Regions from separate parts of the Promicromonospora sp. Populi genome, predicted to be linked through region 1. Evidence: riboswitches for the same ligand, from Rfam matches in the RefSeq annotation. Region 1 holds a riboswitch; each other region holds the start of a gene.
The links. Region 1 has a riboswitch for thiamine pyrophosphate ahead of AB1046_RS15360 (thiamine ABC transporter substrate binding subunit). Riboswitches for the same ligand answer to the same signal wherever they lie in the genome.
Positions count from the first base shown of each region.

Region 1 (3,264 bases):
ACGTGCGCGGCCGGGACAGCACGTCGGTAAAGCCGGTGAGGTCGAGCGCGCCGTCGGGCACGAACCCACGGACGACGAGCGCGGCCACCGGCCACGCGAAGAAGATCGCGAGGAAGGCGAGGGGGACGGCGACCGCTACGGCCCAGAACAGCGGCGCGGGCCGCAGGCCGCGCCTCAGCCGGCTGTCGCTCAACCGGCCCCTCAACCGACCACGGTCTCGGTCCATCGCTCGATCCACTCGTCGCGGTGCTCGCTCACCTGGTCCGGGTCCACCTCGAACGGCGTGTCGGCCTGGGGCGCGAACCGCTGCCAGTCGTCGGGGAGCGCCACCGAGGAGTCGGCCGGATACATGTACATCGACTCCGGCAGCGCGGCCTGCACGTCCTGCGTGAGCAGGAAGTCCACGAGCGCCTGGGCGCCCTCGGGGTTGTCGCTGCCCGCGAGCACGCCCGCGTACTCGACCTGCCGGAAGCAGGTCTCCAGCAGGGCGCTCGTGGTCGTCTCCGAGCCGTCCTCAGTCACCGTGAACGCGGGTGACGTCGCGTACGACAGCGCGAGCGGACGCTGGCCGCCCTCGCCCGCCCCCGAGAAGTCCACGTAGTACGCGTCCTCCCAGGAGTCGGCGACCTGGACGCCGTTGTCCACGAGCGAGGCCCAGTAGTCCTCGAACCCGTCCTCGCCGAAGGCTCCGATCGTCGCCAGGAGGAACGCAAGTCCCGGCGACGACGTCGCAGGGTTGGCCACCACGAGCAGGTCCCGGTACTGCGGGTCCGCCAGGTCCTCCAGGGTCACCGGCACGTCAAGGCCGGACTGAGCGAACCAGGCCTGGTCGGCATTGATGCAGACGTCGCCCTGGTCGACCGGGGTCAGCGCCCCACCGAGCTGCTCGACGCCGTCCGGCAGCTCGGCAGGGGTGTACTCGTCGAGCACCCCCGCCTCCAGCGCGCGGGAGGCGAACGTGTTGTCGATGCCGAACACCGCGTCGCCGAGCGGGGCGTCCCTGGTCAGCACAAGCTGGTTCACCAGGGTGCCGGCGTCACCCGCGGCGGAGACCTCCAGGGTGTACCCGGACTCCTCCTCGAACTGGGCGACGAGCTCCTCGTCGAGCGCCCAGGAGTCATGGGTCACCAGGGTCACGGTGCCCGACGCCGACGGGTCGCCGCCGGTCCCTTCTGCGCCGGAGCCGCCGGAACAACCGGCGACCAGCAGCGACACGGCGAGTGCCCCGGCGACCATGCTCGCGGCCGTGCCGGGATGGATGGTGCCCCTGTGGGCACCGGAAGGACGCGACATCGTGCCTCCGACTTCCTCCGCCGGTGCTACCCGGATCAGGTTCAAGGGTCTGCGGCTCTCCGCACTCTCAGCGCCATCAGGCGCTCCCCTGTCGTTTCGTAAGGGAGCCTAGTCGCCCGCCGGGGGCTACGGTGTGCAGGTGGCTCAGATTGAGACGGAACAGACACTCGCCGAGAAGGTGGGCACCCTCGCGCTGACGATCGCGGCCGGCTGGGTCGCGCAGAAGGCGGTCAGCCTGATCTGGAAGGGCGTGACGGGTAACGACGCCCCCAACAAGCCGGACGACCCGGAGCTGGACCTGGTGCAGGCCGCCGTGTTCGCGGCGGTCGCGGCCGGGACCGCGGTGTTCGCCAAGCGCCTGGCGGCGAAGGGCGCGCACCAGGCGGCGGTACGGTTCGCGGCGCGTCGTTCAGCCGTGTGACCGGACGCCGTGTGACCGAATGCCGTGCGACCGAGTGCGGCCCCGGTCTGTAGGTCGTGACACCCTGGTCGCGTGAGCTTCACGCATCTTGATGACCGCGGCCAGGCCCGCATGGTCGACGTCACCGCCAAGCAGCCGACCATCCGCTCCGCCACGGCTTCGGGCACGGTGCGGTGCGCATCCGCCGTCGTGCAGGCACTGCGTGACGGCGCCGTGCCCAAGGGCGACGTGCTGGCAGTGGCGCGCATCGCGGGCATCGCCGCGGCCAAGCGGACGCCGGAGCTGCTGCCGCTGGCCCATGTGATCGGTGTGCACGGCGCGGCGGTGGACCTCGAGGTGACCGACGACGGCGTCACCATCACCGCCACGGTCCGCACCGCCGACCGCACGGGTGTCGAGATGGAGGCCCTCACGGCCGTGGCCGTCGCCGGCCTGGCCGTGATCGACATGGTGAAGGGCCTGGACAAGTCCGTCTCGCTCGCCGACGTGCGGCTGGAGCGCAAGACCGGCGGCAAGTCGGGCGACTGGGAACGCGCGGAATGATCACGGTCCGCTACTTCGCCGGCGCCCGCGAGGCCGCAGGCCGCGCCACTGAACAGCTCGGCGGCCCGATGTCGGTCGCCGCCCTCCGTGGCGCGCTCACCGCCGCTCACCCGCGCCTGGACGCCGTGCTGCCGAAGTGCGCCCTGCTGATCGCCGGCGCCCGGTCGACGTCGGACGAGGCGGAGGTCCCGGACAACGTCACCGTCGACGTGCTGCCCCCCTTCGCAGGAGGCTGACCCCTCTTTGGTGGTGGGGCAGTGTTTGGTGGTGGGCAGTGGTCGTTAGTGGGTCAGTGGTCGGCGCCGTCGAGCTGGGCGAGCACGTGCGGCCAGAGCGCGAGGACCACGTCAACCCCGTCCCGCACGCCCCCGGAGGAGCCGGGCAGGTTCACCACGAGCGCCCGCGTCCCGTCTCCGGCGTGCGCCACACCCGCCAGCCCCCTGGAGAGCGCGGCGGTCGGCACCCCCGCGGCGGTGCCGCGCTGACGAATCGCCTCGGCAATCCCCGGGATCTCGTAGTCGAGCACCAGCCGCGTGCCCTCGGGAGTGAGGTCCCGCGGCGTGATGCCCGTCCCGCCGGTGGTGAGGACCAGCCGGGCGCCGGCGCCGAGCGCGGTCCGCAGCACATCGCGGACCTGCTCGACGCCGTCGGGCACCAGGTGGGTGACCACGTCGGTGTGGTGCGCCTCGCGCAGCAGACCCACCGCCGTCGGACCTGACTGGTCTTCTGCCTCGCCCCGTGCACAACGGTCGGAGACGGTGATTACCGCAACTCGGTCGGACGTCATGCCGACACGCTATCGGCCTCCGGCTCCTCGCTCACAGCAACCTTGGCAGTCTCGGCGGCTTCGGCGGCCTTGGCCTGGCGGTGTGCGCGCACCGACCATGCGACGGCGGCGGCCCAGGCGACCCAGATCACGGCGTACACGGCGATCGCCACGCCCTCGGGGGCGGCGATCCAGTCGCTGCGGAGCAGCGTGCGCGAGTTGGTCAGGACGATGACGCCGC
Region 1 covers NZ_CP163528.1:3,382,951-3,386,214, forward strand. The annotation lists gene AB1046_RS15355 (ABC transporter permease) at 1-193, opposite strand, end outside; gene AB1046_RS15360 (thiamine ABC transporter substrate binding subunit) at 202-1,293, opposite strand; TPP riboswitch at 1,289-1,393, opposite strand; gene AB1046_RS15365 (DUF4235 domain-containing protein) at 1,433-1,714, shown strand; gene moaC (cyclic pyranopterin monophosphate synthase MoaC) at 1,787-2,257, shown strand; gene AB1046_RS15375 (MoaD/ThiS family protein) at 2,254-2,493, shown strand; gene AB1046_RS15380 (molybdenum cofactor biosynthesis protein B) at 2,547-3,044, opposite strand; gene AB1046_RS15385 (sulfite exporter TauE/SafE family protein) at 3,041-3,264, opposite strand, start outside.

Region 2 (3,264 bases), 120 kb from region 1:
GACCTCCCTGACCACCCTGGTCCTGGGTAAGCAGCGGCAGGTGTCGACGTTCGACGACACCAACCCGGAGGCGTACTGGAACCCGGACAACCCGCGACACTCCGTGAAGGTCGGCGGCACCGGCACCACCATCAAGGTGGTGTCGCAGGACACCCGCAACGGGCACATGACCATCCAGGTCAACGGACCCGTCAGCTGACCTGGTCAGCTGACATCCGAAGTACGTAGGTCTGCTGGGGGCATGGACTCAAGGTCCATGCCCCCAGCAGTGTCTGACCCCCTGGTTCAACCCTGGCGAGATGCAGCACTACGCTCGAAGGCATGACGACACACCTGCGCTGGGGCATCCTCGCGGCCGGCGGCATCGCCGCAGCCTTCGTTTCGGACCTCAACGACAACGGCTTCACCGTGCAGGCGGTGGGGTCCCGGTCCCTGGAGAAGGCACGGGAGTTCGCCGACCGCCTCGGCATCCCGACGGCGCACGGCTCCTACGAGAACCTCGTGAACGACCCCGAGGTCGACATCGTCTACATCGCCACGCCGCACCCGATGCACGCCGAGGCTGCGAAGCTCGCGCTGGAGGCTGGCAAGCACGTGCTGATCGAGAAGCCCTTCACGCTGAACGCCGCCGAGGCGCGCGAGGTCATGGACCTCGCCGAGGCCCGAGGGCTCGTCGCGCTCGAAGCGATGTGGACCCGGTTCCTGCCGCACATGGCGCGCGTCCGGGAGATCATCGCGTCCGGTGCGATCGGCGAGGTGCGGACCCTGATGGTGGACCACACGCAGGACCTGCCCGACGACCCGGAGCACCGCATCAATAACTTGGCCCTGGGCGGCGGCTCGTTGCTCGACCTGGGCATCTACCCGGTCTCGTTCGCCTGGGACCTGTTCGGCGAGCCGCTCACGATCCAGTCGCACGCGACCTTCAAGGAGACCGGCGCGGACGCCACCATCGCCACGATCTTCGGGTACGACGGCGCACGGGTCGCCACGACGATCTCGGCGTCGGACACCAAGGGACCCAACCGCGCGACGATCCTCGGAACCGAGGGCCGCATCGAGATCGACGCCGTCTGGTACAGCCCGACGCTCGTGCACGTGTACAACTCCGAAGGCGCTGAGATCGAGACCTTCGACGGCGCTGTACCGAGCCGGGGCATGCAGTTCCAGGCCGCCGAGGCGGAGCGCCTGGTCGCGGCGGGCGAGCTGGACAGCCCCCTGCTCCCGCGCGCGGAGACGATAGCGATCATGACGACGCTGGACACCATCCGCACCCAGATAGACCTCAAGTACCCGGGTGAATGACCCCCACCCTTTCGAGCCCTAAGTTTCTCCGCTCTGAGACGCCTCAAGGCGAAGAAACCTAGGGCTCGAAGGTGAGCAGGCTTCCGAACCTGCCGTGCGAAGAGGTACCGTACCTCCGCCAACGCGGGGAGCTCGGGTAGCCGGGCTGAGAGGATGGCCTGGGCCTTGTGCCGACGCCGTCGACCCGATCACTTGAACTGGGTAATGCCAGCGGAAGGACGTGCCTGACGGCACGGGCGTTCGGTCGAGGCCGTCCCCGGCGGGGACGTGGTCGCGCGCCCCCCCGTCGGAACCGGCGACCTCTGGCCTGCCCGTGGAGGTCGCACATGCTCGCCGAGATCCAGGTCTCTCCCCGTCCCAGCGGTACACCCGACGCGAAGTACGCGTACGTGGACGCCGCAATCGCCGTCATCCAGGCCTCCGGCCTCACCTACGAGGTGGGCGCCATGGGGACGTTCGTCCAGGGCAGCCCCGACGAGGTGTGGGCGCTGCTGCGCGCCGTCCACGAGGCGACGCTCGGCGCGGGCGCGGACGGCGTCCAGTCCAACATCAAGGTCAGCGAGGCCGCCGCCGACGCCGGTCCCACCATCGCGGACCTCATCACCAAGTTCCGGGCGTGAGCCAGGGCGCCCAGGGCGCTCGGGGCCTTCGGTGGCGGCGGGCCGGGCGCGTAGTCCCCCCGCTCGTCACCGTCGTCGTGCTGCTCACGGTCTGGGAGGGGTGGGTGCGCCTCGCGGACGTGCCCGAGTTCGTGCTGCCCGCGCCGTCGCAGGTGGCGCGCACCGCCGTCGAGGTGGCGCCCCTGCTCGGCCCGCACGTGGTCACGACGCTCACCGAAGCCGTGGCCGGGCTCGCCCTCGGCACGGTGGCGGGCCTGGTGCTGAGCATCCTGGTCACGGCCTCGCGAGTGACCGGCGACGCCGTCTACCCCCTGGTTGTGCTCACGCAGACGGTGCCGGTGGTGGTGCTCGCGCCGCTGATGATCCTGTGGGCGGGCTTCGGCCTGCTGCCCAAGGTGGTCCTCGTGGCGCTCACCGTCTTCTTTCCCGTGCTCGTCTCGGCGGTGGGCGCCATGCGCGCCGTCGACGCCGAGCACTCCGACATGGTCGCCGGCCTGGGCGGCACACGCCTGGACCAGTTCCTGCTGGTCCGGCTGCCGGCGTCGATCCCGGGCGCGCTCGCGGGGCTGCGGGTCGCCGCGACCTACGCCGTGGGCGCGGCAGTGGTGGCTGAGTACCTCGCCGGGCAGTCCGGGCTCGGTGTGTTCGTCCAGCGGTCCCGCAAGGCGTACGCCGTGGACCAGATCTTTGTGGGCGTCGTCCTGATCGCCCTCCTGTCCGGCCTGTTCTTCGCCCTCGTCGCAGCGCTCACGCGTGTCGCGACGCCGTGGCAGAGAGGAAAATCATGAAGCACTCCCAGTCCCTCGGTGCACGGGACTTCCGTACGCGGTCCCTCCTTGTGCGCACGACGGCGCTCGCTGCGGTTGTGCCAGTGGCCCTCACCGGGTGCGGCACCGGCTCGGGAGGCCAGGGCGGTGATGCGGCGTCCGACGCCGGTCTGCGCGAGGTCACCGTCGTGCTCGACTGGACGCCCAACACCAACCACTCCGGCCTCTACCTCGCCCAGGCCGAGGGCTGGTTCGCGGACGAGGGCTTCGACGTCAATATCGTCGAGCCCGGCGAGACGTCCGGGCTGCAGCTCGTCGCGGCCGGGCAGGCCGACTTTGCGTACTCCGTCGCGGAGGGCCTGGTCCCGGCGCGGGCCGCTGGGGCCGACGTCGTCTCCGTGGCCACCGTGATCGAGCACAACACGTCGTCCTTGATCAGCCTGTCCGACGACGGCATCACCCGCCCCCGTGACCTCGAGGGCAAGCGGTACGGCTCCTACGAGTCCGACCTCGAGAAGGCCCTGATCAGCAAGCTTGTCGAGTGCGACGGCGGCGACCCCGCGCAGGTCGAG
Region 2 covers NZ_CP163528.1:3,499,089-3,502,352, reverse strand. The annotation lists gene AB1046_RS15915 (immune inhibitor A domain-containing protein) at 1-199, shown strand, start outside; gene AB1046_RS15910 (Gfo/Idh/MocA family protein) at 322-1,305, shown strand; TPP riboswitch at 1,420-1,541, shown strand; gene AB1046_RS15905 (MTH1187 family thiamine-binding protein) at 1,632-1,925, shown strand; gene AB1046_RS15900 (ABC transporter permease) at 1,922-2,713, shown strand; gene AB1046_RS15895 (ABC transporter substrate-binding protein) at 2,710-3,264, shown strand, end outside.
Region 2: another riboswitch for thiamine pyrophosphate. It lies ahead of AB1046_RS15905 (MTH1187 family thiamine-binding protein); the one in region 1 lies ahead of AB1046_RS15360 (thiamine ABC transporter substrate binding subunit).

Region 3 (3,264 bases), 960 kb from region 1:
TTGATGATCGGGTCACCGTCCGCGGTGAACCCGACCAGCACGAGGAGGTGCCCCGGGGTGCTGTAACCGGCCTCGGGCATCTCCTCCTCGTCGAAGTTGAGGGAGAAGGTCAGCGGGATACCGGCAGCGATGAACCGCTCCGCCTCCGCGAGGGAGCGCAGGCGGGTCACGAAGCTGTCCAGCCCGAACGTGCTCGCGTACGCGGTGTTGAACGGCCAGTTGCCAGCGCCCTCGTACGTGTAGTCCCACGTCTTTATCGCGGCGTAGTCGACCTGCGGGTCGCCGTTCGGCGCCTCGATGTCCTCCAGCTCCTCGGCCGGCACCTCGCGCCCGTACGAGTAGATGACCATCGAGGACGACGTCGGCGAGCACCACACCTGGCCGCCGCCCCCGAACTCGGGGTACTCGCCGATGTGGATGAGCTGGCTGAACCGCGGCACGTCGAGCTCGACCTCTCGCCCGAGCGTGAAGTCGCTGGTGCCCGTGTAGTGCTCGTCGGGCAGGATCTCGCTGATCATGGTGCTCACCGAGGACAGGCGCGGCGAGGTCCGGGCGCCCTCGGGCCGGTACAGCCTGGCCCGGGTCTGGTACGCGTCCGGCTCGAAGCCGGCCCTCGAGACGAACGTGTCGGTGAACAGGGCAGCGTCGGTGTCGCCCTGGCCGTTCAAGGAGGTGCGGTGGATGTCGCCGACGCTGCCGTCGGCGGGCGCGAACTCGTCGCCCGACGCCCAGCGGCCCATCACGAACCACTTGGTCCAGGTCCCGTCAGCCTTGCGGCCGCGGAACTCCACCTCGACCCAGGTGCCAGTGGGGGTATCAACGTTCCAGGAGGGAACGGCCTGCTTGATCGGGTACCCGGCCTCGACGACGGGTGAGGTCCAAGTCCCGGTCTCGTAGGTGACGGGCGTGCCGTCGCCGAACGGGTCGGTGTAGTCAACGAGGTCGCCGCCGCGGGCCAGGAAGAGCCCGCCGTAGACGTCGAACCGGAGCTCGTCGCGTTCGCCCTTGAGCAGGTCCCGGCGCCCTTCCCAGGTGGTCAGAGTGATCTGGTTGTCCGACGCCGCAGGGGTCACCTCAGGCGCCCCCGCCGCCGACACCGCACCCGCAACAATCCCTGCTTGGACCACGAGCGCTCCCGTCGCAGCCAATGCGAACGCCCTAGTTCGCAGCTTGTTCCGTACCGGCATTCCAGCCTCCATGTCCCGGGCTCCCTGCTGGGGTGAGCGAGCCGTCGGGGTCTGCCTATCACGGTGAGGGGACAGCGCAGAAGGAAAGTCGTATGTGGTGCTAACGTCGGCGGCGATCCCACGGGTGCCCCACGCAGGGGCTGAGATCGGGCTGACGGCCCGGGACCGTTGAACCTGTCCGGTTAACACCGGCGTAGGAAGCAGGAGTCTCATGATGGAGAACACCCAGTCCCGCACGCTCGCCTTCGAGCACGAGAACAAGCACGACGATGTCGCCCTGCGGGTGCCGGTCACCGAGATCACGTTGGCGTCGTCGCCCGACGGCACCCCGAACGAGCCGGTTCGGGTCTACCGCACACAAGGCCCCGGGTCCGACCCGGTCCGCGGCCTCCCGCCGGCCCGCGAACCCTGGGTCGTGGCACGGGGAGATACCGAGGAGTACGACGGCCGCCGTCGAGCCCTGGCCGACGACGGGCGCAGCGCCCTGCGCCGGGGCGCGGCGACCCAGGAGTGGCGGGGAGAACGACGTCGACCCCGCCGGGCCGTCCCCGGCCGGACCGTCACCCAGATGCACTACGCGCGCCAGGGCGTCATCACGCCGGAGATGCGGTTCGTCGCGCTGCGCGAGGACTGCGACGTCGAGCTGGTGCGCAGCGAGGTCGCGGCAGGCCGGGCGATCATCCCGAACAACGTGAACCACCCGGAGTCGGAACCGATGATCATCGGCAAGGCGTTCCTGGTGAAGATCAACGCGAACATCGGGAACTCGGCCGTCCACAGCTCGATCGCGGAGGAGGTGGAAAAGCTCGAGTGGGCCACGAAGTGGGGCGCCGACACGGTCATGGACCTCTCCACCGGGGACGACATCCACACCACCCGCGAGTGGCTGCTGCGCAACTCGCCGGTACCCATCGGCACCGTGCCGATCTACCAGGCCCTCGAGAAGGTGAACGGCGACGCGAGCGCGCTGACCTGGGAGGTCTACCGGGACACCGTGATCGAGCAGTGCGAGCAGGGCGTCGACTACATGACCGTGCACGCGGGCGTGCTGCTGCGGTACGTGCCGCTCACCGCCGACCGCGTGACGGGGATCGTGAGCCGCGGCGGGTCGATCCTCGCGGGCTGGTGCCTGGCGCACCACCAGGAGAACTTCCTGTACACGCACTTCGACGAGCTCTGCGAGATCTTCGCCGCGTACGACGTCGCGTTCTCCCTGGGTGACGGCCTGCGGCCGGGTTCGCTCGCGGACGCGAACGATGCCGCCCAGTTCGCCGAGCTCGACACGCTCGCCGAGCTGACCAAGCGGGCGTGGGAGTACGACGTCCAGGTGATGGTCGAGGGGCCGGGCCACATCCCGTTCCACCTGGTGCGCGAGAACGTGGAGCGGCAGCAGGAGCTCTGCGACGGCGCCCCGTTCTACACGCTCGGCCCGCTGGTGACCGACATCGCGCCCGGGTACGACCACATCACCTCCGCCATCGGCGCCACCGAGATCGCCCGGTACGGCACCGCGATGCTCTGCTACGTCACGCCCAAGGAGCACCTCGGCCTGCCTGACCGGGACGACGTGCGTACCGGCGTCGTCACCTACAAGATCGCCGCGCACGCGGCCGACGTCGCCAAGGGCCACCCAGGCGCCCGGACAAGGGACGACGCCCTGTCCAAGGCCCGCTTCGAGTTCCGCTGGCGGGACCAGTTCAACCTGTCGCTCGACCCGGAGCTCGCCGAGCAGTACCACGACGAGACCCTCCCGGCCGAGGCCGCCAAGACCGCGCACTTCTGCTCGATGTGCGGCCCCAAGTTCTGCTCGATGCGCATCTCGCAGGACATCCGCGACGAGTTCGGCGGCGCCAAGGCCCAACAGGCGCTCGCGGGCGACGTAGCCGAGGCGGCCGCGGCAGGCATGGCCGAAAAGTCGGCCGAGTTCCGCGCGTCAGGCGGCGAGGTCTACCTCCCGCAACCCACCCTCCGCCCGTAACCCACCGACTTGGTTGTGGGCGTGATCGTTGCGCCTAAAACGGGCAATCGGCAGCAACGATCGCGCCCACAACCAATCGGTCAGTCCAGGTCCGGGACC
Region 3 covers NZ_CP163528.1:4,340,025-4,343,288, forward strand. The annotation lists gene AB1046_RS19650 (C39 family peptidase) at 1-1,127, opposite strand, end outside; TPP riboswitch at 1,300-1,404, shown strand; gene thiC (phosphomethylpyrimidine synthase ThiC) at 1,399-3,165, shown strand; gene AB1046_RS19660 (LacI family DNA-binding transcriptional regulator) at 3,246-3,264, opposite strand, start outside.
Region 3: another riboswitch for thiamine pyrophosphate. It lies ahead of thiC (phosphomethylpyrimidine synthase ThiC); the one in region 1 lies ahead of AB1046_RS15360 (thiamine ABC transporter substrate binding subunit).